Regions from separate parts of the Lacticaseibacillus salsurivasis genome, predicted to be linked through region 2. Evidence: predicted binding sites of a transcription regulator. Region 2 holds the regulator's gene; the other holds the start of a gene.
The links. Region 2 encodes LexA, which represses DNA repair genes until DNA is damaged. Its sites were predicted from a motif close to CNAACANNTGTTNG; they were not measured.
Positions count from the first base shown of each region.

Region 1: the regulator LexA is predicted to act here: its motif matches at 1,970-1,983, upstream of ruvA (Holliday junction branch migration protein RuvA).

Region 1 is NZ_BTTP01000010.1:51,348-59,196, forward strand. Features, by position in the region: gene queA (tRNA preQ1(34) S-adenosylmethionine ribosyltransferase-isomerase QueA) at 1-348, opposite strand, end outside; gene ruvB (Holliday junction branch migration DNA helicase RuvB) at 366-1,364, opposite strand; gene ruvA (Holliday junction branch migration protein RuvA) at 1,375-1,953, opposite strand; gene AAA927_RS08370 (TVP38/TMEM64 family protein) at 2,150-2,746, shown strand; gene AAA927_RS08375 (LPXTG cell wall anchor domain-containing protein) at 2,803-3,105, opposite strand; gene AAA927_RS08380 (WxLIP family cell surface protein) at 3,110-4,078, opposite strand; gene AAA927_RS08385 (WxL domain-containing protein) at 4,168-4,869, opposite strand; gene AAA927_RS08390 (hypothetical protein) at 5,020-5,142, opposite strand; gene AAA927_RS08395 (Maf family protein) at 5,286-5,840, opposite strand; gene mutL (DNA mismatch repair endonuclease MutL) at 5,837-7,753, opposite strand; gene mutS (DNA mismatch repair protein MutS) at 7,758-7,849, opposite strand, start outside.
Region 2 is NZ_BTTP01000014.1:14,577-22,425, forward strand. Features, by position in the region: gene AAA927_RS09540 (DUF488 domain-containing protein) at 1-206, shown strand, start outside; gene AAA927_RS09545 (5-formyltetrahydrofolate cyclo-ligase) at 199-741, shown strand; gene AAA927_RS09550 (AEC family transporter) at 793-1,737, shown strand; gene lexA (transcriptional repressor LexA) at 1,780-2,406, opposite strand; gene AAA927_RS09560 (hypothetical protein) at 2,542-2,736, opposite strand; gene AAA927_RS09565 (AI-2E family transporter) at 2,989-4,152, shown strand; gene AAA927_RS09570 (hypothetical protein) at 4,149-4,619, shown strand; gene AAA927_RS09575 (hypothetical protein) at 4,657-5,091, opposite strand; gene AAA927_RS09580 (alcohol dehydrogenase catalytic domain-containing protein) at 5,208-6,227, shown strand; gene AAA927_RS09585 (hypothetical protein) at 6,281-6,574, opposite strand; gene AAA927_RS09590 (GNAT family N-acetyltransferase) at 6,598-7,017, opposite strand; gene AAA927_RS09595 (iron-sulfur cluster biosynthesis family protein) at 7,097-7,453, opposite strand; gene AAA927_RS09600 (mucin-binding protein) at 7,817-7,849, opposite strand, start outside.

The DNA of each region.
Region 1 (7,849 bases), on a different contig from region 2:
CAACAAGCCATCCCCAAAGTCGATTTCGGTGCCGACTGGGGCTTTTTTGGCTGGCTTCATCAAGGTTTCCCATTGGTCGCCTTCCGTATTGTGCAGCAGGAGCACTTCCATGTGGGCACCGGTGTCTTTTTTCACACCGTACAGCCGCGCCGGCATTACCCGGGTGTCGTTCATGACTACCGCGTCGCCGGGGTTCAGGTAATCCAGAATGTCGTAAAAATGCTTATCCTCATACGCGCCAGTTTCCGCGTTCAACACCAGTAGCCGGCTAGCGTCACGCTCCTTCAGCGGCGTCTGGGCAATCAGTTCATGAGGCAAATCATAGTCAAAGTCTTCAGTAGTGAGCATGTTATCCTTCCAATCATTTAATGGGTAAAGGGAATGTGCAAATGGTCATAGCCCGCCGGCGTCACCATGCGGCCGCGCGGCGTGCGCTTAAGAAAACCAATTTGCAGGAGATAGGGTTCATACATTTCTTCGATGGTCGCGGTTTCCTCGCCGATGTTCGCAGCGATGGTGTTCAGCCCCACTGGCCCGCCATCATAGTCGCGAATCATCATGCCCAGCAGCTTGCGGTCGATGGCATCCAGACCGCGGTCATCCACTTGCAGCTGGGCCAAAGCGTGATCCACTAGCGCAACATCCAAGTCGGAGTCCGCCACATCGGCAAAATCGCGAATGCGCCGCAACAAGCGGTTCGCAATCCGCGGGGTGCCTCGTGAGCGGCGCGCCACTTCCAGCGCGGCACTGTCAGGCACCGCCATGTTGAAAATCGAAGCCGAGCGCAGCACGATTTGCTTCAGCTCCTCTTCGTTGTAGTACTGCATATGTTCCGTGATGCCGAAGCGGTCGCGCAGCGGCGCCGACAGCATGCCGGCCCGCGTGGTGGCACCGATCAGCGTAAACGGCGGCAACGGAAAATGCACCGGATGCGCGGTTGGGCCTTCCCCTACCACGATATCGATGTAAAAGTCTTCCATCGCCGAGTACAGCATTTCTTCGACGATTTTCGGTAAGCGGTGAATTTCATCCACGAACAGGACATCGCCTGGTTGCAGTTCATTCAGCATCGCCACCAAATCGCCCGGCTTTTCAATCGCCGGGCCGGAGGTGGTGCGAATTTGCACCCCAAGTTCGTTGGCAATCACCAAAGCCAGCGTGGTTTTCCCTAAGCCAGGCGGACCATAAAGCAACACATGGTCCATGGCTTCCTCGCGCTTCAACGCCGCTTGAATGTAGACGGTGAGCTGGGACTTCACCGCGGTTTGGCCGATATAGTCGGCCAACTGATGCGGCCGCAGACTCCGCTCAATGGCGTCGTCATCCGGCTCAGCGTCTTTTGATACGATTCGCTCGTCTGCCACAACAATCCTCCTAGCTCAATAATTGTAACCCGCGGCGCAAATACTCATCCGTCGTCGTCGCCCCACTGGCAGTTAACGGCTTTTCTAACTTCGCCACCGCTTTGTCTGGATAGCCCAGAGCCACCAAGGCGGCCATGGCGTCCGCTAAGGCGGGGTCGACGTTTGCCTTTGCTGGCGTCGGATCGGTTTCTGGTGCCAGGTGCAGCTTACCTTTCAGGTCTAAAATAATCTGCTGCGCGGTTTTTTTGCCAATGCCTGGGAACTTCGTCAAAAAGCCCACATCTCCGCTGGCCACAGCCTGGGCCAGGCCGGTGGTGTCGGCATTGGCCAAAATCGCCAGCGCGGACTTCGGTCCAATCCCGGTCACCGTCAGCAGCTGGTTGAAGGTCTGCTTAGCCGCTTGATTTTCAAAGCCATACAAGGCCTGGTCATTGTCGCGGATAATGTGCTGCACATAGATTTTGGCTTGCTGGCCAATCGTGTAAGCATAAGGGTTACCCATCAGCAGGCGATAGCCCACGCCTTGCACATCCAGCACCACATAGCCTGGCGCGACATCGGCGACGGTGCCATTCAAGTATTCGTACATAGTGCCCTCTCTTTTCAGTACATATGTTTGCAACCCAGTTTACCATAAAAGCCTGCTTTCGCCCATGCACGCTAAGCCTGTTTTACCGGCGTTCTACGACTTAAGCCCGAGCGCCAAGTGACGAAACTGTTCGCGCGCAATGCTAGGCAGCGCCGTTTCAAGCTGATAAAATTATCCTCGAAAGAAGGTGACGCTTTTGAGCGAAACGACCTCACGCCGGCTGATCAACATTACCGCCTTGTTGAGCCTGCTGGCAATCATTGCCGTGACAATCTACTGGTATCGCATCGGGGTCTTCAAAAACCTCAGCAACCTCCAGAATTACCTCAACGGCACTGGTTTTGTTGGGCCATTGATTTTCATCGCCATTCAAATCGTTCAAGTCGTCATCCCCATCATTCCCGGCGGCGTCAGTACCGCAGCGGGGGTCCTCCTGTTCGGCCCCTGGCAAGGCTTTTTATATAACTATATTGGCATCTGCATCGGCTCCTTCATCAACTTCTTCCTGGCGCGCCGCTATGGCAAGCCCTTCATTCTCCATATCGTGCCGGAAAAAGTCTTTGAAAAATACATGGCTTACGCCAAGAACCAGCAGAAGTTCGACATGTTCTTCGCCGTCGCCATCATCGCGCCGATTGCACCCGACGATGTGCTGTGTCTGATTGCCGGGCTGACCCACATGAAAACCCGGATGTTTGCTTGGATCATCATTCTGGGCAAACCCATTACGATTGCGGCTTACAGCTGGGCTTTGATTTTCGGCGCGCATTGGCTCCTGCGCTTGTTCGGGTAACTGAAGTCAAAATGAAAGAGGCAGTGCTTGCGTTCATGCAAGCACTGCCTCTTTGTTTACCCAATTTGTCTCAGCCCGCGCCGCCGGTTAACCCAGCGCTGGTGCAGGCCAAGCGCTGCCAGCAAGCCAACGCCCAGCCACACCACCAGCGCGTCCTGCGTGTCCCCAGTGGCCGGTAGCGGACCAGGAGTTGGCCGCTTTGGCGGCTGTTCCACTGGTGCCCCCGGCGTCGGCCAGCTTGGCGGCGACGCGACGAGGGTGAAGCTTGCCGTGCTGCGCATCTGATCAGCGCGCACCGGCTGCGCGGTGTAAGAGCTGAAGCTCAGCCCAGCGATTAAAAGCCATCCCACTTTTCTCATCCGGTCACCCCCGCTGTTTCCGGCCACGCCACCAACCGAGCCCGATGCCGAGCAGCAGCACAGCGACGAGCGCAACGGCCCAAGGCCACCAGACCGGCGGGTTAACTTTCGGCGCCGGCGCTGATGCCGCAGCGATGGCCTGCTTCAACGTGAAGTCCTTCGTCAAATGCCACTTGTAGTTGCCAGCGCTGGCGTCGATCACCAGCTGATACTCGCCTGCGGCTAAGGCTTTGGTCGGGGTGAGTTGGTAGTTAAACGCTGAAGTCGGCGCCATCGCGTAATCCGTGTTCTTTTGGGTGTAAACGGCGGTCTTCTGCCCAGCCGGCAGCACCTTCGCCTGCAACGTCATTTTGCCAAACAGCCGCGGGGCGGTGTTTTGGAGGGTTGCTTGAATGTGCTCAGTGGTGGTCTTCACGGCATCCAACTGTACCGCTGGTGGTACCAGCTTTTCGCTAGTCTGCAGCTGTACCGCCACCACCATTGCGAAGGCGTTGGTAACCGCAAAGCCACTGCCAGAAGCTTCTGCTGGTGGGGTTTCATCGCGGACATACACCGCGCCTAGGATTTGACCCGAAAAGCCTTCCGCTGGCGGTTTCACCTGAAAAGTCACCTTCCGGCCCTGGTGCGCGGCCAGCGTCAGCGCGATGGCTTTCGACCCGATGGCCGTCAGTTGTAGCTTGGCGGAAGCGGCTTTTTTCTGATTCGGCGCGTAGCCAACCTGACCATTGTCTTGAGTAAAGGCATTGGTCAACTCCAGCTTCAGTTGTTTATCCTGATCGGATTGATTGGCCACCGTCACCGTCAAGGTTTGCGTTTCGCCCGGTTTAACCAGCAAGTTGAACCAACCGGTATCGCCACCGATTTGGTTAGCCGGAAGCTCCGGCGTTACCGTAAAGCCTGCCCCTTCAGCGGCCACTGGTTGACCTGGCGAGAACAGGCCTAGCAGGAGGAAAAGCCACCACCATCGTTTCATCACCACACCCCCTCTCACCGCAGAACTGGGGCTAACGCTGCCGTCAGTGTCAGTTCCGTTATTAATCCGACTTAACGGCTATTGTCTGGTCATGGAGCGGGTGTATACGCAACTGCCGACAGCGTCCAGGTAATCTTTGCCTGATAATCTCCCGCAATAGCGGTATTTTGGTCAGGCAACTGTAATTTTGTATTGCCGTCCAAAACAACTGTGGTTTCTCCTGTTCCATTGTCTTTAGAGGCAACTAAAACGGCACCGCCTTGCTTGGCGATATTGGTTTGCAACAGTTGCCCAACAATACCATTACCAGACGTAGCACCATTCAATTCAAGACTATCCACAGAAATACTATTACCCTTACTATTACTAAAGGCACTCAATTGGGCATTCAATGTCCAACCGGCATTCGAGCCCCGATAGTCAAGTACCTGAATTGTCTGTTTATCATTACCATCGAAGGTTGTCTTCGCCAGGGCAATTTTGTCAGTGTTAAGGTTCAAAGATTTCGGACCATCAATCAAGTCCTTCACCTCGACTGTACCAAAGTTCAAATCCGGAACCTTCGTTAAAGATAGAGATCCCGCAGGAACGACAACTTGAGCGGTACTATCAGCTTCGACAGCAGTGTCGGTTCCATCTGCAGTAAGCGTGAACCCATCGCTCGCAGTCGTTAGATTATTTCCATCAATACCGGGTCCACCTGGTGCACCGGCTGCTGACACCACAGACGGCGCCCCTGTTGCCAATAATGCCGCAATTACACTACTAAATATCCATGTTGCTTTTTTCATCCCAAAGTCCCCCTTGAAATTACTGACTGTGTCTCTTACAAACGGTCGCCTGCCGGGCCTTACACAACCCTCCATTGCAGACAACCAACACGCACTAACTTACCCAAGATCAACAGTCGCTGGCTGCGGCGGGTCCAGCCTCATTCGGTGTCATTTGTGGGCCACGACCCCAGCCGTTAACACCACCTCCTTAGTTGGCAGTTGGCACAACGCCTCGGCCAGACACCGCTCAACGCGCTGGCACAGCTCGCCATTGCTTTGAGTAACGGTCATCTTGCCACCAAATGCCAAAACGCGCCAGTTATTTGCTCATGCCATTAACAATCATTTCGCGCCAATTTTGCCGCTGACTATTAATTACGCGATTGCCGCGCCAAGGCACTTTAAGGCCGAAAAAAATAAGCCGATGACTCGACTTATTTCTTGGCCGCCAGCACTCGTGCCAGCGTGCTGATGGGCAGCCCCACCACATTATAAAAATCACCGGCAATGGCTTTGACCAACAAACTGCCTTGGCCCTGAATGCCATAGCCGCCGGCCTTATCCAACGGCTCGTTGGTCGCCACGTAATCCGCGATTTCGGCCATTGTTAACGGCCAGAAGGTCACTTCGGTGGTCACCACCGTTTGTCGCATAGTTTTATCAGGCCAGTAAACACACAGGCCAGTGTGGACTTGATGTGTCTGCCCCGAAAGCACGGTAAGCATCGCTGTCGCCGCCTCGGCCGTCTGGGGCTTGCCGAGCAGCTCACCGTTAAAAGCCACCATGGTATCGGCAGCAATCACCGTGGCCACGGGATGCTCACGCGCCACGGCGCCACATTTGGCCGCCGCCAGCCGCTGCACATAAGCGCGCGGCGGGAGAATGGGTAAGGCCCGCTCATCAATGGCGGCAGGCATCACCTTAAAGTCAGACACCACGCGCTTGAGTAATTCTTGGCGGCGCGGTGAGTTGCTGGCTAAGATAATCATTTCGCGCCTCCGAAGCTGGTGTGGCTGTCCTGAATGCGCTTGAACATCTTCTCCAGATCCGTGTTGGAAAAATGCACCAGCGTTGGCCGGCCATGCGGGCAGTTGAAAGGATTTTCGCATTCGGCGAGGTGCTTGAGCAGCGCCTCAGCTTGCGGGGCATCCAGGTGATGGTTCGCCTTGATGGCTTGTTTACAGCTCATCATGATGGCGGTTTGTTCCCGGAATGCCGCCACCGTGACATGGCCTTCATTCAGCACCCAGTCGATGATGGCGCGGACCGTTTGTTCCTCCTCGCCTTTTTTGAACCAGGTTGGATGCTGGCGCACGACGAAGGTGTTTTGGCCAAAGTCTTCCAGCTCAATGCCAACGCCGGCCAACACGTCGCGGCGGGCGCGAATGGTGACGGCATCGCTGGCCGGATAGTCCAAGGTGATGGGGACCAGCAGCGCCTGTTCATCGCTGCTAACTTCGCCGATTTCCCGACGCAAGCGCTCGTAATTGACCCGCTCTTGGGCGGCGTGCTGATCCAGCATATACAAACCATCTGGCGCTTCTGCTAGCAGGTAAGTGCCATGAACTTGGCCGAGATAGCGCAATTCGCTGGGGAAACGCTCAACGGGCTTGTCATCCCGAGTCAAATCGGGAACAACAGCCGGTTGCGGCGCTTGCTTGTATTTCTCATCCCAAGCCGCCAAGCGGTCAGGTTCATCGAAAATCGGCCGGGCATCCAGCTCATCGATGGCCAGGCCAGTAGAAGCGCCAGTTTCAGGCGCAGCACTTGGCTGTTCGGGCAGCGGTGCTGGGTCTTCATGCACCATATCCGGCGCGGCCGGCTGCGGATTGGTGACTTGGTTCAAGGCGATGGTCAGCTGGTCCATGTCCACGGGCTTGTGTTGTCGCAAGTTGTGCAAGGCATCGGGAATGAGGTTCTCTCGGCCCAGCCGCTCACGAATGGTCGTCGTCAGCAGGTTGCTCAACTGGTCTTCCTTGCTGAGACGGACTTCCTGTTTGGTGGGATGGACATTGACATCAACCAGCAGCGGATCGAGTTCAATGTTGATCACGGCCAGTGGATAGCGCCCGACCATCAGTTTGGAGCCATAGCCGGCGATAAACGCCTTGATGAGCTGGAAGTTTTTGATGTAACGGCCGTTGACCATCAGGCTGATGTAATTGCGCGAGGCCCGCGTGGTGTCAGGTAAGCTCGTGTAACCGGTGACTTTGAAATCCAAGTCACTGCCACTAAAATCGAGCATACTTTTGGCCACCCCAACCGAATAAATACCGGCGATAGTTTGCTGCAAATCGCCATGACCAGCGGTTTTCATCACGAGGTTATTGCCGTTTTTTAGGGTAAAGGCGATTTCTGGGTGCGCCAACGCCAGCCGGTTCACGATATCCAGAATATGGTTCAGCTCGGTGCTTTGCGACTGGACATACTTCAGGCGGGCCGGCGTGTTGTAAAACAGATTCTTCACGCTGATCTGGGTCCCCTGGCGCAAGCCTTCCGAGTGCTGGTCGATCAGCTTGCCGCCTTGGATATGGGCAATCGTCCCCAGCCCGGCCTCAGTCGCAGTGGCCAAGGTGACATCAGCGACGGCGGCAATCGACGCCAGCGCTTCACCGCGAAAGCCCAAGGTGTGAACATTGAACAAGTCGCGGGTGGTCAGGATCTTTGACGTGGCATGGCGCAAGAACGCCGTCGGCACGTCTTCGGCCTCGATGCCGATGCCGTTGTCGATGATCTGAATCAGTTTCAGACCAGCATCTTGCACCACGACATCGACCTGGGTGGCCTTGGCGTCGATGCTGTTTTCCACTAATTCTTTGACCACTGAGGCCGGCCGTTCAATCACTTCCCCAGCGGCGATTTGGTTGCTCAGAGTTTCTGAGAGCTGATGAATTTTAGGCATAATCTCACTTCTTCTTTAGCTGCTTTTGCAGATCGTACAACAAATTCATGGCCTCCATCGGCGTTGCGGCCATGAGGTCAACCTTAGCCAGCTTCT
Region 2 (7,849 bases):
GGCATGATCCCGAGAAGTTTCCTGAATTCCAGCAACGCTACACCGCTGAGCTCGACGCCAATCCTGATACGCCAGCGTTAATCGCTGTAGTCAAGGCGCAGGCGGCCAAGCAGCCGGTGCTCCTGCTGTTCGGCGCGAAAGATGAAGCGCACAACAATGCGGTGGTCCTCACCGCCTACCTGAAGGAGAAGCTCGCCAATGCCTGACAAAAATGACTTCCGCCCTGGCCAAATCGCTCGGCTCAAAGCGGCCGCAGCGCAAACGCAAGCCGAAAGCGCTGCTTTGCTGAGCAAGCTCATGGCCACCGCACTGTGGCAACAAGCCCAGACGATTGCCACCACTGTCAGCTCCCCGCTGGAAGTGGCCACGGCGCCACTGATGGCCGCCGCACAACAGGCCGGTAAGCAGATTCTGCTGGCGCGGGTGATGCCCAAACGGCAAATGGCCTTTTTACCGGACCCTGGCCCTGCCGGCCGGATCACGAGCAAATTCGGACTGGCGGAGCCGCCTTATGATGCGGCGTTGGTCAACCAAAACCCTGACCTCATGATTGTCCCTGGGATCGGGTTTAGCCTGAAAGACCATTACCGCATTGGCTTTGGCGGCGGCTACTATGATCGGTTTTTGGCCCAGTATGCAGGCCCCACCGTCGCCTTAGTGCCAAGTGTGATGGCCTTCGCAACGCCGCAGTGGCCAGTCGAATCATTTGATATTCCGATTCAGACCTTAATTCAGCTTTAAACCCGCCGGCCGCTACCACAGGGCCGGTTTTACATCAAAGGAGTCTTCTGGTTGACTGCATTTTTATCAAGTTTAGGTGGCGTGAGTGAAATTCTGATTCTGGTGGCGCTCGGCTACGCGCTCACGGCTCGCGGCTGGTTCGATGACCGCTCCAGTCGCATCATTGCGAAAGTCGTGACCCAAGTGGCGCTGCCAGCCTATATGGTCGAAACCATTTGTGGTCGCTTCACCGCCCGCGAACTAGCTCGCCTGCTACCGGACCTGCGTTTTCCCGTGCTGTCGATGGCCATTTTGTTCGGCTTATCGTTTGGGGTGGCCAAGGCCTTGGCCGTGCCGCGCGCACGACGCGGGTTGTTCAAGTCGATGTTTTTCAATTCCAACACGGTGTTCATTGGCCTGCCGGTGAACATGGCCTTGTTCGGGCCGAAAAGTCTGCCTTATGTGCTGGTTTACTACATGGCCAACACCACCATTTTCTGGACCGTAGGGGTGTACCTGATTCAAAAAGACGGCCAGCAAGCCGCCCACTTCGATTGGCGCCAGACCTTAGGCAAAGTTTTCTCACCGCCGCTGCTGGGCTTTATGGTCGGGGTGGTGCTGGTACTGCTTGGGGTGCAACTGCCAAGTTTTCTCACCGCCACCCTTACTTATGTCGGTGACTTGACGATTCCCGGCTCCATGTTTTTCATCGGCATTGCCATGCACCAAGCGGGACTCAAAAACATCCGCATCAACAAGGAACTGCTCGGCGTCTTCAGCGGTCGGTTTATCTTTGCACCCCTGATTATGTATGCCCTAGTCGTGTTCGCACCAGTGCCGCTCCTGATGAAACAAGTCTTCATTCTGCAATCCGCGATGCCGGTCATGACCAACGCCCCAGTGGTCGCGAAGCTCTACGGTGCCGATAGCAGTAATGCAGCCATCACCGTGTCTGCCACCACATTATTTTCGATTGTGGTGATTCCGATTCTGATGACGCTGGTCCAACAACTTTAGTCCACGCAAAAAGGCCGCAAATGCGGCCTTTTTAATTTGGCTTTAAATGAGCGCTGGGCGGTACAAGCTGACGACCACGCCTAAAATCGTGACATCATCGAAGAACATGTCCGTCATCATGTCGTTTTCAGGATGCAGCCGTACGCGGCCAGGCTCCTTATAGAACCGCTTGACGGTGGCCTCGTCTTCCGCCGTCATGGCCACCACAATCTGGCCATTTTCGGCGGTTTCCTGCTTTTTGACAATGATCTGGTCGCCATTCAAAATACCAATCTTGATCATCGAATTCCCTTGCACCCGCAACATGAAAAGTTCGTCGGCAGGATACGGAATGTCATCCGGCACCGGGAAATAGTCATCGACGTTTTGAATGGCGGTAATCGGCACCCCAGCGGCGACGGTCCCGAGAATCGGGATGCCGCTTTCGCCGACCCCAATGTATTCCCGGCCAGCCTTGGTGATTTCCAGCGTCCGCGGCTTAGCCGGGTCCTTGGCAATGTAGCCTTCCGCCAGCAGCTTTTCCAAATAAGCCGCCACGGTACTTGAGGAACTCAAGCCCACGGCCTTGCCAATTTCGCGCACCGTCGGCGGATAACCGCGGCCATCGATTGATTCGTAAATGGTTTGCAGGATCTGTTTCCAACGTTTCTGACTTGCTTGGGATGGCATCGCCGTCCGCCTCCGCTCATTAGTTTCTTTCATCATAACAGTGCGAACGCGTGTTTGCAAGGGAAAAATCGCGTCATATCGGCATTCTGTGCCAACAAAAAAGCCGCTGCCAATTTTGGCAACGGCTTCCGACTTTTACAGCCGGTGCATTAAGCTTAAATGGTGCATTTGGCGGCGGTCGCACGCCGACTTATGCATGAGATACAGACCGCCGACAATCAGATCGACTGCCATCAGACCGATGCCGATTGCAGCAGCATTGGTGAACAGCAAAACGACAGTCAGCACGGTCAGTGCCCGTAAACTCCACTTTAACATCTTCAGTGACATTGTGTTTCCCTCCCCCGCGAGATTTGATACTCCCTATTATACCGAAACCTCGGCTTTTGTAAAGTTATTGTATCTAACAATTTACACTTAAAGCCGGGAAGTGGGGATTTAGCGTTTCTTCGATACAAACAACAGCAGTAATGTAAAGATTCATCAAGGGGAAAGGCGGATAAAATCAGTCCCGCGTCCTATTCGCTTTCACGCCGCTTTTTCGGTATGATAAAACTGATAAGCAAGAGGGAGGAAGCCGGAATGGAAAAGAAAAATTCTTGGTTCTATCACCGGTTCTTAGATAGTAAATTCGCTGTGGTGATTTTCGATTTGGTGCTGACGCTGCTAGCGGTGTGGATCTTCACCAAAGTCGCTTGGCTGCTGCAACCAGCCGTGAACTTTCTTGGCATCATCGCGCCGCCGTTCATTTTGGCTGGGATCTTGTTCTACATGCTCAATCCCATCGTGAATTGGCTGGAAAAGCGCGGGTTGAAACGCATGCTCGCCATTCTGCTGGTCTTCGTCGTGGTGATTGGCCTGATTGTCCTAGCGATTGTGCGGGTGGTACCGCCAATCGAGGCCCAGGTGCGCAGCTTCGTGGCGGCCTGGCCGAGTTATTGGGAAAGCGGCCTCAAGTGGTTCACTGATCTCAATGATAAGCAAAACATCTTCTCGCAATCAGACATCAACCAATTCGCCAATGAGATCAAGTCCTGGCTGTCCAACCGTGGTTCCACTATTCTCTCTGGCACCTTGAATTCATTGAGTAGCATTGTCGGCGCGGTGGGCAATGTCGTCGTCACCATTGCCACGGCCCCGATCGTCCTGTTCTTCATGCTTAAAGAAGGCAACAAGTTTACCCCGATGATTCTCCAGCTCGTGCCAACCCGCCAGCGCCGGGGCATTGGCGATATGCTCCATGAAATGAACCTCAAAGTCGGCTCTTACGTGCAAGGGCAGTTAACCGTCGCCATGGCTGTCGCGATGATTTTTATGCTCGGTTACACGGTGATCGGCCTGCGTTATGGGTTGATTTTCGGGTTGCTGGCCGGGCCGCTCAATTTGATTCCGTACTTCGGCTCTGCGGTGGCCATGATTCCAGCACTGGTGATGGGCGCTATTCAAGGCCCTAAAATGTTCATCGCGGTCATCATCGTATTCTTCGTCGAATGGCTGCTGGAAACCCAGTTAATTTCACCATTTGTCATGGGGAGTAAACTAGAGATGCACCCGATCACCATTGTCGTGGTGCTGCTTACTGCTGGTAACATGTTCGGTTTGCTCGGCGTGATTCTCGGCATCCCCGGCTTCGCAGTGCTTAAGATCATTGTAACGAGGCTGTTCCGCTGGTATCAACAAGTCTCTGGCTTGTACCCGAAAGAATCGCCGCAAACCATCACACAGAAAGTTGGCCCTGAAAAATGAATGGATTCCTAATTTTACTTGACGTCGCCCTGCTCGCCTTGAGCGGCTACTATCTGTTTTGGCAAAGTCGCATCGACTTTCGGGCTTCATACAGCACCTTTCAACTGTTCATGGCAGTGGTGCTGGGCTTTTGGTTTTTAACCACTGGCATTGCCAATATCTGGTACATTGTCTTCATCGCCGCCTTCATCACGCTCACCGTGATGTCCGGCAGCACCGGTCTCACGCCCACGCGCCTGATTAATGTTGGCATTTTTGCCCGCGTCGTGCCCTACACCAAGCTGGTCGGGGTCACCTTGACGCCCCTCACCCTGCCGAACGGCCAAAGCCTCGTGGTCGGGGTTTTCGGGATCTCACCGCGGCGCTACATCCGCTTGACCTTCCGCTCAGATCTGCAGACCCTGTTCAACGTGTTGCGGCCGCGGGTGCCTGAAGCCATCGAAATCAAAATCCAACAAGTCCAATAAAAAATTCCGAGTCGATTGACTCGGAATTTTTTTGGGTTTATTCAATTGGCGTTTCATCTTCTGGTTCATCAATATCCCGGGTCAGCCGATGGGGCTTAGCTTTGACGGGTTTGCGAATGGCGAACAACGCCGCCAGCAGCAACACGATGCCACCGGCAATGGCCATCACTTGCCAATACACCGTGATGCCAATCATGAAGACGTACATCAAGACCACAATCGCTAGGCCCACCAGCAGATCCACCGCAAAGCGGCCGAAGCGAGTGAATGGCCGATCGTCAAGATAAGCCAAGAGGCCAATCAGGACCACCAAGCCAAAGCCGAAGCTGACAGTGCTAACTTGAGCCACCAAGGTTTTGGGATTAGTGGCGTACCAAGCAAACCCCGTGAACAGCGCGCCGAACACCAGTAAGATTCCGTTGATCCACCACGTGGTATGTTTTTTTTCTGTGCTTTCGTGCTTGCCTGGCATCAAGAAGCCTTCTTTCTCGTTTTTTCCATTTTAGCAGAAAACAGTTACCATAGACATAGTGAGTCAAGAATGTGGCCGAGAATGTTTGCCGGCTGCCCGATAGAAAGGTCGATTCGATGTCCAATAATCTTGCTTTTGCTGCCTATGAAGGCCGCCCCTTGGAAGACGCTGAGAGCCTCGTCGCAGTATCGCTACCGATGCCGACACCAGCGCCTACTGATGTGGTCGTCAAAGTGCAGGCGATTTCTCTGAATCCAGTGGACGAAAAAATGCGCGCCAGTCTGCCCAAGCAAAAGACGCCTCGGGTTTTCGGTTACGATGCTACCGGTGAAATTGTGGCTTGTGGCCCTGCCGTTACCGAGTTTACGGTGGGCCAGCGGGTCATGTACGCCGGTACTACCAAGCGCCCCGGCAGCTGGCAGCAGTATCAGGCGGTTGCGGCGGCGTTGATTGCCGCTGTGCCGGCCGGGTTGTCTGATCAAACTGCTGCGGCCCTGCCGCTGGTGGGACTGACCGCTTGGGAGTTATTGTTTGAAAAAATGGGTTTTCACGCCGAGGCCTTCGCCAATCAAGGCCAGCGTCTGCTGATTATCAATGGGGCCGGCGGGGTCGGCTCCATGCTCAGCCAACTGGCACATTGGGCCGGCTTGACGGTCAGTGCTACCGCCAGTCCGCGAAACTTTGAATGGCTAAGGCAGCATGGCGTGGATCAACCGCTAGACTATCATCAGGATTTAGCGGCCACGCTTGCCGCCCAGCCCGCATTTGATGGCGTCGCAATTTTGTACGCCACCGAACCCTACCTGGCCCTCGCCAGTCAGGTCGTCGCCCCCTTCGGCCATGTCGGCGCCTTGGTCACGCCGCAAGGGCCACTGGACGTCACGGCGCTGAAGGGTAAAGCCGCCAGTTTGGACTTTGAATTCATGTTTGCCAAAACGGACTATGATTTCAATACCGCCAGTCAGGGCCACATCCTATCACAGCTGGCAGCCTTGGCCGCGGCTAACCTGCTTGACGCCAGTGCCACCACGACCTTGCAGCCCATTTCGGTCGCCACGTTGAAGCAAGGGCTGACGCAGCTCACCTCGGGCCATCAGGTCGGCAAGATTGTGCTCACCGGGCCGTTTGAAGCTTAGCAAGTAGACGAAAAGGGCCACATCAACGGTGAAGTTGATGTGGCTCTTTTCGTCTATTTGGTAAAGCCCAGTGCCTTCTGCAGCGTGGCCTTTGCCTGATCGGCAGTTAGGCGCTGGGGATCATAGATAATGCTGCCTGGCCCCATGTAGTAATTGAACAGCTTGAGCACGGCGCGCTCTTTCAGCGTGCGCAGCCGCAGCTCATCGTTGATTTGGGCGAGCAACTCATGACACCAGGCGGCGTCCATCATCATCGGCTCATCGCGTTCGGTGACATAGCCTTTTTCCATAATGAGATCTGCGCCTTCCGCTTTTTGCGTGCGCAGGACACTTTCTGTTGGTTCCATGAGTTGACCTCCCTCAACCAAAATTAATACTTGGGTTCCAGCAGCCGCCGCGGCCGCACGAAGGTGGTCGCTTGCGACTGATCGCCAGGGATAAACCCGGCGGCCGTGTAAAAAGCACTTAAGGCCGCATTGTCGGTGACCACCACAATGCGATCAACCTGCTTGAAGTAATCATCGAATTCGCTCAGCAGTTCGCGACCGATGCCTTGATGCTGATAGTCCGGCAGCACCAACAAATCCTGAATAAAAACAATGGTGTGCATGTCAGAGACCCCGCGGATCAGCCCCACCAACTTGTCCCCATCACGGGCAGTGAGCAAAGTGGAGTTCGCAATGCCCCGTGCGGTTTCCGCGGCATCTTTGAGGTAATGCGTCATGCCCACTGCGCCATAAAGTGCTTTAATTTCATGAATGGTCAATGCCGATTCAAACGTATAATTCACAAGTCCAACCCCCGAATGTAGTTACCAGAATGATTTTAACGCAATGGGAATTGAACACAAGCGCTTTTTTAAGCGTGAATTACGCGCGGGCCGTGAAGTCGATGAACCCCAGCGCACTATCGATGACGCCGCCATCTCCGTTCAGACTCATGGTATTGAGCGTGGGATTAAAGCGTACTGTCATGTGCGGATCCAGGTCTTCCGTCGAGTAGTCTTTGATCAAAATCGGGCCCAAGTTCGACTCGATGGTGGTGTTGTACCCCTCAGTCGGCGCCGCCTGCGCCACCACGTTAATCGTAAACTGCACCATCATGTGTATCATGGCATGCTGAGAGTACTGCCCCACTCCATCTTCGAAAGTCAGCAGCAGCTTTTTATCCGGTCCCAAGTGACCCTTGAGCTTCGCCTGCGATGCCTCATCAAACTGAATTTCCATGTTCTCACCTCCGCTCACACGGTAATCGTTTTGCCGCCAAAGTGCAATCGATGTGCTTTGAACCACTTTTGCAAGGCTTAAGTATTTTTTCAAATTATCGGCCCATTTCGTCATACTTTCTTCACATTCAAGGATTACATTAGGAACCATAGAAATGAGCTACCCACTCATTTCCATACCCATACCCAACTTTTTCATTTTTACTCCTCCAAAGTAAAAATCACTCACCGGCCGCCCAGCCGGTGGGTCAATCCTTACTTGACCGTCGCCCACCCAGCGACGGCCATTTTTTTGGCAAAAAAACCGGCTCACCGGCGCCGTCAAGCGCTGATGAGCCGGTATTTTAGTCTCGCGGTAAGGCAGTTAGCGATTTTCCCGTTTCCGCCAGCCCCTCAG